Regions from separate parts of the Geobacillus sp. DSP4a genome, predicted to be linked through region 1. Evidence: a T-box and tRNA genes for the amino acid it is inferred to sense, from the RefSeq annotation. Region 1 holds a T-box; the other holds one or more tRNA genes.
What was found. A T-box is a leader RNA that pairs with one kind of tRNA and senses whether it is charged. The one in region 1 lies ahead of pheS (phenylalanine--tRNA ligase subunit alpha), so its partner is inferred to be a tRNA-Phe.
Positions count from the first base shown of each region.

Region 2: it has a tRNA-Phe gene. The T-box ahead of pheS (phenylalanine--tRNA ligase subunit alpha) is inferred to sense a tRNA for this amino acid. The anticodon was not compared.

Region 1 covers NZ_SDLD01000025.1:869-11,547, reverse strand. The annotation lists gene thrS (threonine--tRNA ligase) at 1-1,125, shown strand, start outside; ribosomal protein L20 leader region at 1,340-1,471, shown strand; gene infC (translation initiation factor IF-3) at 1,467-2,045, shown strand; gene rpmI (50S ribosomal protein L35) at 2,059-2,259, shown strand; gene rplT (50S ribosomal protein L20) at 2,285-2,644, shown strand; gene ETC02_RS10095 (DUF1294 domain-containing protein) at 2,752-3,003, shown strand; gene ETC02_RS10090 (dUTP diphosphatase) at 3,019-3,504, shown strand; gene ETC02_RS10085 (M42 family metallopeptidase) at 3,597-4,685, shown strand; gene sspI (small acid-soluble spore protein SspI) at 4,714-4,923, opposite strand; gene ETC02_RS10075 (HI0074 family nucleotidyltransferase substrate-binding subunit) at 5,051-5,794, shown strand; gene msrA (peptide-methionine (S)-S-oxide reductase MsrA) at 5,923-6,447, shown strand; gene ETC02_RS10065 (TrmH family RNA methyltransferase) at 6,444-7,196, shown strand; gene ETC02_RS10060 (hypothetical protein) at 7,237-7,608, shown strand; T-box leader at 7,664-7,899, shown strand; gene pheS (phenylalanine--tRNA ligase subunit alpha) at 7,942-8,976, shown strand; gene pheT (phenylalanine--tRNA ligase subunit beta) at 8,998-10,679, shown strand, end outside.
Region 2 covers NZ_SDLD01000087.1:284-4,148, reverse strand. The annotation lists partial or broken rRNA gene ETC02_RS16245 (23S ribosomal RNA) at 1-42, shown strand, start outside; tRNA gene ETC02_RS16240 (tRNA-Asn) at 172-246, shown strand; tRNA gene ETC02_RS16235 (tRNA-Ser) at 251-341, shown strand; tRNA gene ETC02_RS16230 (tRNA-Glu) at 356-427, shown strand; tRNA gene ETC02_RS16225 (tRNA-Val) at 437-512, shown strand; tRNA gene ETC02_RS16220 (tRNA-Met) at 671-747, shown strand; tRNA gene ETC02_RS16215 (tRNA-Asp) at 752-827, shown strand; tRNA gene ETC02_RS16210 (tRNA-Phe) at 961-1,036, shown strand; tRNA gene ETC02_RS16205 (tRNA-Thr) at 1,355-1,430, shown strand; tRNA gene ETC02_RS16200 (tRNA-Tyr) at 1,437-1,521, shown strand; tRNA gene ETC02_RS16195 (tRNA-Trp) at 1,529-1,599, shown strand; tRNA gene ETC02_RS16190 (tRNA-His) at 1,619-1,691, shown strand; tRNA gene ETC02_RS16185 (tRNA-Gln) at 1,709-1,783, shown strand; tRNA gene ETC02_RS16180 (tRNA-Gly) at 1,789-1,860, shown strand; tRNA gene ETC02_RS16175 (tRNA-Cys) at 1,870-1,943, shown strand; tRNA gene ETC02_RS16170 (tRNA-Leu) at 2,005-2,089, shown strand; gene ETC02_RS16165 (IS630 family transposase) at 2,188-2,652, shown strand; gene ETC02_RS16160 (DUF6176 family protein) at 2,957-3,301, shown strand; gene istB (IS21-like element helper ATPase IstB) at 3,431-3,865, opposite strand, start outside.

The DNA.
Region 1 (10,679 bases):
GCGACGATCCGCCGGATCATTGAACGGTATATCGTCGACAAAGAAATCGAGCTTGGCTATGACCATGTGTATACGCCGGTGCTCGGCAGCGTCGAGCTGTACAAAACGTCAGGACACTGGGACCATTACAAAGAAAACATGTTCCCGCCGATGGAAATGGACAATGAACAGCTTGTGCTGCGTCCGATGAACTGCCCGCACCATATGATGATTTACAAAAGCAAGCTGCACAGCTACCGTGAGCTGCCGATTCGCATCGCCGAACTTGGCACGATGCACCGCTACGAAATGTCCGGAGCGCTTACCGGCTTGCAGCGCGTCCGCGGCATGACGCTTAATGACGCCCATATTTTCGTGCGCCCTGACCAAATCAAAGACGAGTTTAAACGTGTCGTCAACTTGATTTTAGAAGTATACAAAGATTTCGGGCTTGACGAGTACTCGTTCCGCTTGTCATACCGCGATCCGCATGACAAAGAAAAATATTACGACGACGATGAAATGTGGGAAAAAGCGCAACGAATGCTGCGCGAAGCGATGGACGAGCTCGGTCTCGACTACTATGAGGCTGAAGGGGAAGCGGCGTTTTACGGGCCGAAGCTCGATGTGCAAGTGCGCACGGCGCTCGGCAAAGACGAAACGCTCTCAACGGTGCAGCTCGACTTCCTCTTGCCGGAACGTTTTGACCTTACGTACATCGGCGAAGACGGGAAGCCGCACCGCCCGGTTGTCATCCACCGCGGCGTCGTCTCAACGATGGAGCGGTTTGTCGCGTTCTTGATCGAAGAATACAAAGGCGCGTTCCCGACATGGCTCGCCCCGGTTCAAGTCAAGGTGATCCCGGTGTCGCCGGAGGCGCACCTCGATTACGCCTATGACGTGCAGCGGACGCTGAAAGAACGCGGCTTCCGCGTTGAAGTCGACGAGCGCGACGAAAAAATCGGCTACAAAATCCGCGAAGCGCAAATGCAAAAAATCCCGTACATGCTCGTTGTCGGCGACAAAGAGGCGGCCGAGCGAGCGGTCAACGTCCGACGCTACGGCGAAAAAGAGAGCCGGACGATGGGGCTTGATGAATTTGCCGCCTTGTTAGCGGAAGACGTGCGGGAAAAACGGGCGAAATAAGGAACGACCTATGGCGGTCTGACGCGTTTCGGACCGCTTTTTTTTCGCGCGCAGGCGGAGGCTGGAGCGCATTGTTGCGGTCAACTGAAAATTTTCTCTTGCTAACGAAGTGAGAATCCATTATAATAAAGGACGTTGTGTTTATCAAGAGCCGCTCCTTGACATGTCATCGCCAAGGTGGTATAGTGTATAAAGTGGAATGATTGCTTGTTTGTAACGAAAGCAGAAGCGCCCGCTTCTCACCTGACCGACGCTAAGAAGGCTGTTGGCAGGTTGTTACGGTTCGCCAACTTTTTGTCCGAACGTCGTGCGCGGGTGCTTTGTGCATCCGCGCTTTTTCGTTGAGAGCGGGCTCTGCCGGCAAACAAGCCAGTTGGAAAAAACCTTGGAGGTGGCTCATTATTAGCAAAGATTTCATTATCAACGAGCAAATTCGTGCCCGGGAAGTGCGCTTGATCGATCAAAACGGCGACCAACTTGGCATCAAGTCGAAGCAGGAAGCGCTCGAAATTGCGGCGAGACGCAACTTGGACCTCGTGCTTGTGGCGCCGAACGCCAAACCGCCTGTTTGCCGCATCATGGATTACGGGAAATTCCGCTTCGAGCAGCAGAAGAAAGAAAAAGAAGCGCGCAAAAAGCAAAAGGTCATCAATGTGAAAGAAGTGCGCCTCAGCCCAACGATCGAGGAGCATGACTTCAACACGAAACTGCGCAACGCGCGCAAGTTTTTGGAAAAAGGCGATAAAGTGAAAGCGACGATCCGCTTCAAAGGACGGGCGATCACCCATAAAGAAATCGGACAGCGCGTCCTTGACCGCTTCTCGGAAGCGTGCGCCGACATCGCGGTCGTCGAAACGGCGCCGAAAATGGACGGGCGCAACATGTTTCTCGTGCTCGCACCGAAAAACGACAACAAGTAAGGAGGAAACTGTGATGCCAAAAATGAAAACTCACCGCGGCTCGGCGAAACGGTTCAAAAAGACGGCGAGCGGCAAATTGAAACGCGGCCATGCGTATACGAGCCACTTGTTTGCCAATAAAACGAAAAAACAAAAACGCCAGTTGCGCAAAGCGACGCTCGTTTCGCCTGGCGATTTCAAACGCATTCGCCAAATGCTCGACAACTTGAAATAACGACCGACTATAGGAGGGAACGATTATGCCACGCGTAAAAGGTGGACCAGTGACGCGCAGACGTCGCAAAAAAGTGTTAAAACTCGCAAAAGGCTATTTCGGCGCGAAACACGCGTTATATAGAGTTGCGAACCAGCAAGTGATGAAATCGCTCATGTATGCGTATCGCGACCGCCGTCAACGGAAGCGTGATTTCCGCAAACTGTGGATCGCCCGCATCAATGCGGCGGCCCGCCAAAACGGCCTGTCGTACAGCCGTTTGATGCACGGCTTGAAATTGGCCGGCGTCGAAGTCAACCGGAAAATGCTCGCCGACTTGGCGGTCAACGACCAAGCGGCGTTTGCCCAACTCGCCGATTTGGCGAAAGCGAACTTGAATAAGTAACCATGACGGCCATCCTGACAAAGGGTGGCCGTTTTTCTTCGGCAACGAAATGGGGGGCTTGAAAGCCGATCAGCGCTGCTGTTTTTCTGTCAAGGAAAGGGATGGATATGGTACAATACGGAATAGCGATCAATCTTCTTGCCTTTTTTATGATGGGGCTCGACAAACAAAAAGCGAAACGCCGCCGCTTTCGCATCGCCGAGCGGACGCTTTGGCTGCTGGCGTTTGCGGGCGGGGCCATCGGTGCGGCAGCTGGAATGTACACGTTTCGCCATAAAACGCGCCATCGGGCTTTTGGCTATGGCTTGCCGCTGTTGGCAGCGGTGGAGCTGTTTCTCTATTGGCGATGGATGAGGTAGAAAGGGGAGGAGAGAATGAATTGGCCTTTGCTTTACGATATGCAGCGCATGTTGGATGAGCGGATTGAAACAGAGCACGGCCTTATGCATGAGGACTTGTTCAATCGGAAAATGCTTGCGTTTCTCGTCGAACTTGGGGAGCTGGCCAATGAGACGCGCTGTTTTAAATTTTGGAGCGTGAAACCGTCGGCGCCGGCGGAACGGGTGCTGGAGGAATATGTCGACGGTTTGCATTTTTTGCTGTCGCTCGGGCTGGATTGCGGGCTGTTTTATGAAAGCCGGGAGCTTCCGGCTGTCGAGCGGCCGCTTGTTGAGCAGTTTTTGGCCGTCTTTCGCGCCGCCGAGCGGTTCGGGGAGACGAGAGCGCGAGGGGAATATGATGCGCTGTTTGCGGAGTATTGGCGGCTTGGCGTGGCGCTCGGTTTTTCTTCCGACGACATCGAGGCGGCGTATCGGCGGAAAAATGAAGTGAACCACAAGCGGCAAAACGAGCGCTACTGATCTTTTTTCGGGTGGCGAATGATTCATTTTGCCAATCGTCAGCCTTTTCAAGTATAATAAAAAAGTGGACAAAACCGGAAAGGGGTGCCAAGATGGTGAAGCTCGATGAAACGTTGACAATGCTGAAAGCGTTGACCGATGCGAAAGGCGTCCCCGGCAATGAGCGGGAAGCGCGCGATGTGATGAAGACATACATAGCTCCGTATGCGGATGAAGTGACAACGGATGGCCTCGGCAGCTTGATCGCCAAAAAAGAAGGGAAATCAGGCGGGCCGAAAGTGATGATCGCCGGCCATTTGGATGAAGTCGGCTTTATGGTGACGCAAATCGACGACAAAGGATTCATCCGCTTCCAAACGCTTGGCGGATGGTGGAGCCAAGTAATGCTCGCCCAGCGCGTGACGATCGTGACGAAAAAAGGCGACATCACCGGCGTCATCGGCTCAAAGCCGCCGCACATTTTGCCGCCGGAGGCGCGCAAAAAACCGGTCGACATCAAAGACATGTTCATCGACATCGGCGCGACAAGCCGCGAGGAAGCGATGGAGTGGGGCGTCCGCCCGGGCGATATGATCGTGCCGTATTTTGAATTTACGGTATTGAACAATGAAAAAATGCTGCTCGCGAAAGCATGGGACAACCGGATCGGCTGTGCGGTCGCCATCGATGTGCTCAAGCAGTTAAAAGGCGTCGACCACCCGAACACCGTATACGGCGTCGGCACGGTGCAAGAGGAAGTCGGCTTGCGCGGTGCGCGCACAGCGGCCCAGTTCATTCAGCCGGATATCGCGTTTGCTGTTGATGTCGGCATTGCCGGCGATACACCGGGCGTGTCGGAAAAAGAAGCGATGGGCAAACTCGGCGCCGGCCCGCACATCGTCCTGTACGACGCGACGATGGTGTCGCACCGCGGCTTGCGCGAATTCGTCATCGAAGTGGCGGAAGAGATGAACATTCCGTACCATTTTGATGCCATGCCGGGCGGCGGTACGGATGCGGGAGCAATTCACTTAACCGGTATCGGCGTTCCGTCGCTCACGATCGCCATTCCGACGCGCTACATCCACTCGCACGCCGCCATTTTGCATCGCGACGATTATGAAAACACGGTCAAGCTGCTTGTCGAAGTAATCAAACGGCTTGACGCCGACAAAGTGAAACAACTGACGTTTGACGAATAAAAACACCGGCCGATTCGGCCGGTGTTCGTCATTGTTTAACCGCCTGCTCGAGCGTGGTGAGCATCATGTCTTTTTGCTGTTCATTGGCGTGCGTCCAAATGGCTTCAAAGAGGACGCCGAGGCCGGGCAAATATTTTTCCTCGCCACGCTGGATCGCGTCCTCGATTGTATTCTCGAGCTGTTCTTTCGAGTTGTTGGCGACGTTGTGCATAATGGCTTTCCGCAAGTTCAAATCCATTTGTCTCACCTCATTGGCCGTATTGTACACCGTTATCGTTTGCCAATGGCGGCGGATTTATACATGGAGCGGCTCTCGTATATGGTATAATAGAGGAAAAACTAGACCGAAATGAGTGATGGCGACGATGGACGAGAAACCGCTCTATGGATTGGAACGAACGGTATTTCGCCAACTGCTCCATCTATTTTCCCGTTATGCTGATGTCATTGAAAAAGTCATTTTGTTCGGCTCAAGAGCACGAGGCGATTACAAGGAAGGATCGGATATCGATTTGGCGATCCAATTTCGAAAACCGGGAGGCCCGCTGTACCTCCTGCAATCGGACTTGGATGAACTTCCGATCATTTATCCGATCGATGTTGTTGATTACAATCAAATTCACAACGAACAGCTAAAAATGAATATTGACCAAGAAGGAAAGACGATTTTTCAAACGAACGAGCACGGGAAGGTGATGGTCACCATGAGCCGGCTGATGGATCGATTTTACGATTTCGAACGGGCGCTCTCCAAACTCCGGCAAAGTGCCGCAAGAGACGCTCAAACGGATGACCTTGTTGTTGATGCGACCATTCAACGCTTTGAATTCACGTACGAACTAGCATGGAAATGGATGAAACTTTATTTGGAGCATCAGGGATACGCTGAAGTGACGAGTCCGAGGAAAACGATTCGCGAGGCGTTTCGGGAAGGGTTGATTCAAGACGGAGAGACATGGCTTCGCATGCTGGAAGACCGCAACCGGACGTCCCATACGTATGACGAAGAAACGGCGATGGACATTTACGAACGCATCCGTACACACTATATCCCGCTGTTTGACCGCTTGCTTGACGAAATGAAACAACGGCTTGACTCAGCGACATGAGCGGCCGGCGTGCGGAACGGAACGAGCCTGGCTTTGTGAAGGAACTTGGCTTTGGTCGTGAAAGATGACAACGGCGCACATTTTGTTATAATCAAATGAAGAAACTTGACGCATGAGGTGACGACACAATGGAAAAAGCGACATTCGCCGGCGGCTGCTTTTGGTGCATGGTGACGCCGTTTGAGGAGCTTGACGGCATTTACGGCATCGTCTCCGGCTATACGGGCGGGCATGTCGAAAACCCAACATACGAGCAAGTGAAAACCGGCACGACCGGCCATTACGAAGCGGTGCAAATCACGTTTGACCCGGACGTCTTTCCGTATGAGCGGCTGTTGGAGCTGTATTGGTGTCAAATCGACCCGACCGATGACGGCGGCCAGTTTCACGACCGCGGGCCGCAATACCGGACGGCGATTTTTTACCATAACGAAAAACAGCGCCAGCTCGCCGAGCAGTCAAAGCGGGCGCTCGAGGAAAGCGGGCGCTTCTCGAAGCCGATTGTAACGAAAATTTTGCCGGCGACGACGTTTTACCCGGCGGAAGAGTATCATCAAAACTACCATAAGAAAAATCCGGAGCATTACAAGCAAGACCGCGCCGCGTCCGGGCGCGACGAGTTTATCGCCAAACATTGGGGGACGAAACGGTGAAGCGGATCGAATCGCCGAAAAATGCGCGCGTCAAACAATGGAAAAAGCTGCTGACCAAAAAAGGGCGCGATGAGACCGGATTGTTTTTGCTTGAAGGGTTTCATCTTGTCGAAGAGGCTGTAAAAAGCCGAGCGCCGCTTGTTGAGCTGATGGTGGACGAGCGGACAGCCATCCCGCCCGGCTGGGACGTCAGCGTCCCGGTTGTGATCGTGACCGAAGCGGTGATGAAGGCGATCAGCAGCACGGAGACGCCGCAAGGCATCGCCGCGGTGTGCCGACAGCTGCCGGCCGAGCTTGAAGGCGTGAAGACCGCCTTGCTCATTGACGCCGTGCAAGACCCGGGCAATCTCGGGACGATGATTCGCACCGCCGATGCCGCCGGGATCGATGCTGTCATCCTTGGCGAAGGGTGCGCCGATGTGTACAATCCGAAAGTCGTGCGGGCGACGCAAGGGTCGCTGTTTCATCTTCCGGTTGTCAAAGGCGATTTGGCGCAATGGATCGCGCGTTTCAAGGAGCAGGGCATTCCGGTGTACGGAACGGCCTTGGAGAATGCCGTCGATTACCGCACCGTTCCGCCTTCGTCTTCCTTCGCCTTGCTCGTCGGCAATGAAGGAAGCGGCGTCCGGCGCGAATGGCTCGAGATGACGACGGAAACCATCTACATCCCGATTTACGGCCAAGCCGAGTCGCTGAATGTCGCCGTCGCGGCCGGAATTTTGCTTTATTCCTTGCAGGCGGTGCGGTAAAATAGAATCGAAAATCAATAGGACAAGGGAGCGGAGACAGATGGATGGCGAACTGCGGGCGTTATTGAACGCTGTGCTCGAGCGTCTTGATGTTCAAGGGGCCTACATCGAACAAATGCGCATGGATATCGTCAAGCTGCAAGGAAGCGTGAAACAACTCGAAGACAAAGTCGATCGCCTTCAAAGTGATGTGGACGCCATGAAAAAAGACATGGACGCCATGAAAAAAGACATGGATGCCATGAAAAAGGACATGGATGCCATGAAAAAGGACATGTTGGGGGTCAAAAAAGATGTCGCCGCGCTCAAGGAAGGGCAAGTGCGGCAGGAAAAAATTATGGAGCGCCTTGCCATCCGCTCGATTGAACAGGAAGCGGAAATCGATGAGCTGCGCAAAGAAATTTCGGCCTGACCTTGCCTTTGCCTACTCATTTGCGTATAATGAATAGCGACAATTTTCCATACGGACAACAACGATGACGGAGAAAAGTAGCTTGCTGCTCGCCATCCAGGGAGAAAACGCCGGAGACTGGGAGCGTTTTTATGGCCGACGCAAGTGAAGTTCACCTCCCGAGTTGGCACCGGGACCATCCCAAAAGGGGATGTAAAGGTGTTCCGGCTTTCGGCCGTTATCGCAATGAAGCGAACAGCACATTTGTGCTGTTAACAAGGGTGGTACCGCGAGCAACAACTCGTCCCTTACCGGGGGGGCGGGTTTTTTATTTTGGATAGAGGAGGGACTCAAGTGAAAGAACGGCTGTACGAGCTGAAGCAAGAAGCGCTTCGCCGAATCGATGAGGCGAAAGACGTCAAAGCACTGAATGACGTGCGCGTCGCCTATTTAGGCAAAAAAGGGCCGATCACCGAAGTGCTGCGCGGCATGGGGGCATTGCCGCCGGAAGAGCGCCCGAAAATCGGCGCGCTTGCCAATGAAGTAAGAGAGGCAATCCAACAGGCGCTGGAAGCGAAACAAGCGAAACTGGAACAGGAGGAAGTGGAGCGGAAGCTGGCTGCCGAGGCGATTGATGTGACGCTGCCGGGCCGGCCTGTGAGTCTTGGCAACCCGCATCCGCTGACGCGTGTCATTGAAGAAATTGAAGACTTGTTTATCGGCATGGGCTATACGGTCGCCGAAGGGCCGGAAGTGGAGACCGACTATTACAACTTTGAGGCGCTCAACTTGCCGAAAGGCCATCCGGCCCGCGATATGCAAGATTCGTTTTACATCACGGAAGAGATTTTGCTTCGCACCCATACGTCGCCGATGCAGGCGCGGACGATGGAAAAGCACCGCGGGCGCGGCCCAGTGAAAATCATTTGCCCGGGCAAAGTGTATCGCCGCGACACCGATGATGCGACGCATTCGCACCAGTTTACGCAAATTGAAGGATTGGTTGTTGACCGGAACATCCGGATGAGCGATTTGAAAGGGACGCTGCGCGAATTTGCCCGCAAGCTGTTCGGGGAAGGGCGCGACATCCGCTTCCGGCCGAGCTTTTTCCCGTTCACGGAACCATCGGTCGAAGTTGATGTGTCCTGCTTCCGCTGCGAAGGGCGGGGCTGCGGCGTCTGCAAAGGCACCGGTTGGATCGAAATTTTAGGAGCCGGCATGGTGCATCCGAACGTGCTTGAGATGGCCGGTTTTGATTCGAAAACGTACACCGGCTTTGCGTTCGGCATGGGGCCGGAGCGGATCGCGATGCTGAAGTATGGCATTGATGACATCCGCCATTTCTATCAAAACGATCTACGTTTCTTGCGGCAATTTTTGCGTGTGTAACAGAAAAAGGAGGAGTTGGGAATGCTCGTTTCTTACCGTTGGCTAGGGGAATACGTCGATTTGACGGGCATCACCGCCAAAGAGCTCGCGGAGCGGATTACGAAAAGCGGCATTGAAGTCGAGCGGGTCGAAGCGCTTGACCGGGGAATGAAAGGAGTCGTCATCGGTCATGTGCTCGAGTGCGAGCCGCACCCGAACGCGGATAAACTGCGGAAATGCCTTGTCGACTTGGGAGAGGACGAACCCGTGCAAATCATTTGCGGCGCCCCGAACGTCGCCAAAGGGCAAAAAGTCGCCGTCGCCAAAGTCGGGGCGGTGCTGCCGGGCAATTTCAAAATCAAACGGGCGAAGCTGCGCGGGGAAGAATCGAACGGTATGATTTGTTCGCTCCAAGAGCTTGGCGTCGAAACGAAAGTCGTGCCGAAAGAATACGCGGACGGCATTTTCGTCTTTCCAAGCGACGCGCCGATCGGCGCCGATGCCATCGAGTGGCTCGGCTTGCATGACGAAGTGCTTGAACTGTCCTTGACGCCCAACCGCGCCGATTGTTTAAGCATGATCGGCGTCGCCTATGAAGTCGCCGCCATTCTCGGCCGCGATGTAAAACTGCCGGAAGCGGCGGTCAAGGAAAACAGCGAACATGTCCATGAATACATTTCCGTGCGCGTTGAGGCGCCGGAAGACAATCCGCTGTACGCCGGGCGGATTGTGAAAAACGTCCGGATCGGCCCGTCGCCTCTTTGGATGCAAGCGCGTTTGATGGCGGCCGGCATTCGCCCGCACAACAACGTCGTCGACATTACGAACTACATTTTGCTTGAGTACGGCCAGCCGCTTCATGCGTTTGACTACGACCGCCTCGGTTCGAAGGAGATTGTCGTCCGCCGTGCAAAAGCGGGCGAAACGATCATCACCCTTGATGATGTCGAGCGGAAGCTGACGGAAGAACATCTCGTCATCACCAACGGCCGCGAGCCGGTCGCCTTAGCCGGCGTGATGGGCGGGGCGAATTCGGAAGTGCGCGACGACACGACGACCGTGTTCATTGAAGCGGCGTACTTTACAAGCCCGGTCATCCGCCAAGCGGTGAAAGACCACGGGCTGCGCAGCGAGGCGAGCACCCGATTTGAAAAAGGGATCGATCCAGCGCGGACGAAAGAAGCGCTCGAGCGCGCCGCGGCGTTGATGTCGGAATACGCCGGCGGCGAGGTCGTCGGCGGCATCGTCGAAGCGAGCGTGTGGCGCCAAGACTCAGTGGTGGTGACGGTCACGCTCGAACGCATCAACGGCGTCCTCGGCACGGCAATGTCGAAAGAGGAAGTGGCCGCGATTCTTTCGAACTTGCAATTTCCGTTTACGGAAGACAACGGAACGTTCACGATCCACGTCCCGTCGCGTCGGCGCGACATTGCAATTGAAGAAGATATCATTGAAGAAGTCGCCCGTTTGTACGGCTACGACCGCCTGCCGGCGACGCTGCCGGTGGCCGAGGCGAAACCGGGCGGACTCACGCCGTACCAGGCGAAGCGCCGCCGCGTCCGCCGCTATTTGGAAGGAGCCGGCTTGTTCCAAGCGATCACGTATTCGTTGACGAGCCCGGACAAAGCGACGCGCTTTGCGCTTGAGACGGCCGAACCGATCCGCTTGGCGCTGCCGATGAGCGAAGAGCGGAGCGTTCTTCGACAAAGCTTGATTCCGCATCT
Region 2 (3,865 bases), on a different contig from region 1:
ACGTGGAGCTGACGGATACTAATCGATCGAGGGCTTAACCAAGAAAAGCGGAGGCGAGCGGTTCGCCCCGGCTTCTTCCCGAAACGGTTATCTAGTTTTGAAGGAATGAAAAAAAGTCCTTGACAGCTCAACGCGAATCATTATAATAATAAATGTCTAAAGTGATGTCATTCCGCAGTAGCTCAGTGGTAGAGCAATCGGCTGTTAACCGATTGGTCGCAGGTTCGAATCCTGCCTGCGGAGCCATCGTGGAGAGCTGTCCGAGTGGTCGAAGGAGCACGATTGGAAATCGTGTAGGCGTGAATAGCGCCTCAAGGGTTCGAATCCCTTGCTCTCCGCCATGATTCATCAACATGGCCCGTTGGTCAAGTGGTTAAGACACCGCCCTTTCACGGCGGTAACACGGGTTCGAATCCCGTACGGGTCACTTCTTCGTGGAGGATTAGCTCAGCTGGGAGAGCACTTGCCTTACAAGCAAGGGGTCGGCGGTTCGATCCCGTCATCCTCCACCATTTTTAATCGTTGTGGAGTGGAGCGACGAGCCTTTGCTTCATCGAATTCACTTCGAGTTGCCTCGACGCATCTGGCATCTTTGAATCAGCTTGTAGAGGAAGAGGCAACGGACAATAACGCTAAGAACATTGTGCAAATTAATTTACTTTCCTATCGTCGCGGGGTGGAGCAGTCCGGTAGCTCGTCGGGCTCATAACCCGAAGGTCGCAGGTTCAAATCCTGCCCCCGCAACCAAATTGGTCCCGTAGTGTAGTGGTTAACATGCCTGCCTGTCACGCAGGAGATCGCGGGTTCGAGTCCCGTCGGGACCGCCATTGTTTCAAAATTATGAAAAGAGACAGCTCAGCAGCTCAGTCGGAGTTGCCTCAACGCATCTGGCTTCCTCGAATCACCTTGCAGAAGAAGAGACACAGTGCAGTACAAGCAAAGTAACGTAAAACTTAATATGGCTCGGTAGCTCAGTCGGTAGAGCAAAGGACTGAAAATCCTTGTGTCGGCGGTTCGATTCCGTCCCGAGCCACCATATAACATAATGTGCATCATATGTATGCCAACTTAGCTCAATTGGTAGAGACGAGCATCCGCTTCATCGAATCGGCTGCAAGTTGTCCCGACGCATCCAGCTTCTTCGAGTTGGCTGGTAGAGGAAGGGACACAACAAATGAACAATGAGCCGCGATTTATATCATAGTTATGCCGACTTAGCTCAATTGGTAGAGACGAGCACTTGCTTCGTCGAGTCGGCTTCGAGTTGCCTCGACGCATCCTGCTTCCTCGAATCAGCTTGTAGAGGAAGAGGCACAGAGCACAACAATGAGCCACCTTCTTGTATTTGTTTTATGCCGACTTAGCTCAATTGGTAGAGCAACTGAATCGTAATCAGTAGGTTGCGGGTTCAAGTCCTGCAGTCGGCACCATTCCTTGGAGGGGTAGCGAAGTGGCTAAACGCGGCGGACTGTAAATCCGCTCCCTTTGGGTTCGGCGGTTCGAATCCGTCCCCCTCCACCATGATTGAAGGGGCATAGTTTAATGGTAGAACAGAGGTCTCCAAAACCTCCGGTGTGGGTTCGATTCCTACTGCCCCTGCCTTTTGATTATCATTATGGCGACTATGGCGAAGTGGTTAACGCACCAGATTGTGGCTCTGGCATGCGTGGGTTCGATTCCCACTAGTCGCCCTTCACTTTTACAGCGTTGGGGTATAGCCAAGCGGTAAGGCAACGGACTTTGACTCCGTGATGCGTTGGTTCGAATCCAGCTACCCCAGCCAATGATGCGGAAGTAGTTCAGTGGTAGAACACCACCTTGCCAAGGTGGGGGTCGCGGGTTCGAGTCCCGTCTTCCGCTCTCGATCAAGGCGGCATAGCCAAGTGGTAAGGCAGAGGTCTGCAAAACCTTTACCCCCGGTTCGAATCCGGGTGCCGCCTCCATCTAATGAATATAAAAAGTGTTGACAGACATGAAGTAATGTGATAAAATAATGCATGTCGCGCCGATGTGGCGGAATTGGCAGACGCGCACGACTCAAAATCGTGTGGGGTAGCCCCCCGTGTGGGTTCGACTCCCACCATCGGCATCGAAAATAGGGAGAAAGGCTTTAGGGACAAGGGGTTTCACGTAAGTGGAATCCCTTGTTTTTTATTTACCGAATACGATTCGAGAAAAGAAAATCGTGTGCGTACAATCGTGTTCGGTGAGGTGAAATGGAAAGTGCCTACGTGCGGCCATCATGCCCACGTTTCTGTATTTGGGGCGGTGAATGTGCTCAATGGGGACACCGTTCTTCATCGAGCAGTCGCTGCGAATGCGACGACGTTTTTGGATTTTTTAAAGATCTTGAAGAGCCGTTATCCAGACCAGCTGATCGTGCTCGTGCTCGACAATGCCCGCATCCACCATGCCAAAATGGTGAGAGATTTCTTGCGCCAAGAAGGGGAATCGTTTCACTTGATCTTTTTAGCTCCTTATTCCCCACAGCTGAATCCCATCGAACGCTTGTGGAAATGGCTCAAGGATGCGGCCATTGCCAATGTGTTTCACAAAGATCAAATGGATATTGACCAAGCCATTGCCCGGTTTATGGAATATATAGATCAACAACCGGAAGAGGTGCTTCGACGCTTGGGGTGTGCAGCGTGATGCAAAGGTTAACTTTTCAAGGTGCATTTATATAGTTAAGTGTAAAATTATAGAAGGAATTATATAGATAGGAAGCGAAATAGAGTAGAAAGATAAGGTGAAAAACGAACGTCTAAGCAAGGGATGCTGCTCGATGTAGTATGCTATATCATTTTTCTGTTAGTTGTCTGGCATGTGGCGCACGGTCACATTGATGACTATTATGCGACGCTTATCTCCACCGTTTTCGGCATGGCATACAAGATATACTGCTTTCTTTCTATATTTTGAAGCTCATCAATAAATAGAAAGGTGGAAGCATGAGATGAAAGTAGAATTAAGCAAATTTCGCGTAAAGGAAGGAAAATCGAAGCGGGTGGATGAATGGATGGAATTATTAAACACACATATGAACGAGGTGCTGTTGACGCTCAAAGATGAAAAAATGCATGTCGAAGCGATCTTCCGCGAGCGAAATGAGGAAGGAGAGTTTCTTTACTGGTTCTCTGTTCAGGGAGAAGGCGGGATTTCCGTAGAAGAGTCCGAACACGAAATTGATAAAAAACATTTGGCGTTCTGGTATGAGTGTATTGATGAGGAATATAACGAACCTGTGATCACAACAGAAGTAGTGATGATTCCAGAGCATATTCGTAAGGCGATGGAGTAAGCAAGTTTGAGAAGTTAATCATGAATCTATATATATAAATTGAAATAAAGGTTTTCTCCCGTTCCACGGTGTCAAGGCCGATTATTTTTTCCCCAAAATCGCCGGTTTAAAATTCCCCAGAAGGACCTTTCATTGATCCTTCTGTTTTTCTTCTTGGAGCCTCTTTTCCCGTAATCGATAGCTTTCCCCCTTTAGGTTGAAAATGATGGAATGATGCAGTAATCGATCTAACATCGCTGTCGCCAAAACCGAGTCTCCCACGATTTCTCCCCATTCCCCAAAGCTTTTGTTGGAGGTGAGGATAATCGGGGCATGCTCGTACCGCCGGGCGATCACTTGAAATAAGTAATGAGCGCTGTTCGGGTCCAGTTTTAGATACCCCATTTCATCAATAATGAGAACGGTTGGCTTCACAAAGACACGAAGCTTTTTCTCCAACTTTCCTTCCTGGTCGGCTCTTCTTAACTGATTGACCAAATCGTGAGCGGTAATAAAATACGTTTTATATCCTCTTGCGATCGCCTCCATTCCAATCGAAATTGCCAGATGTGTCTTCCCAATCCC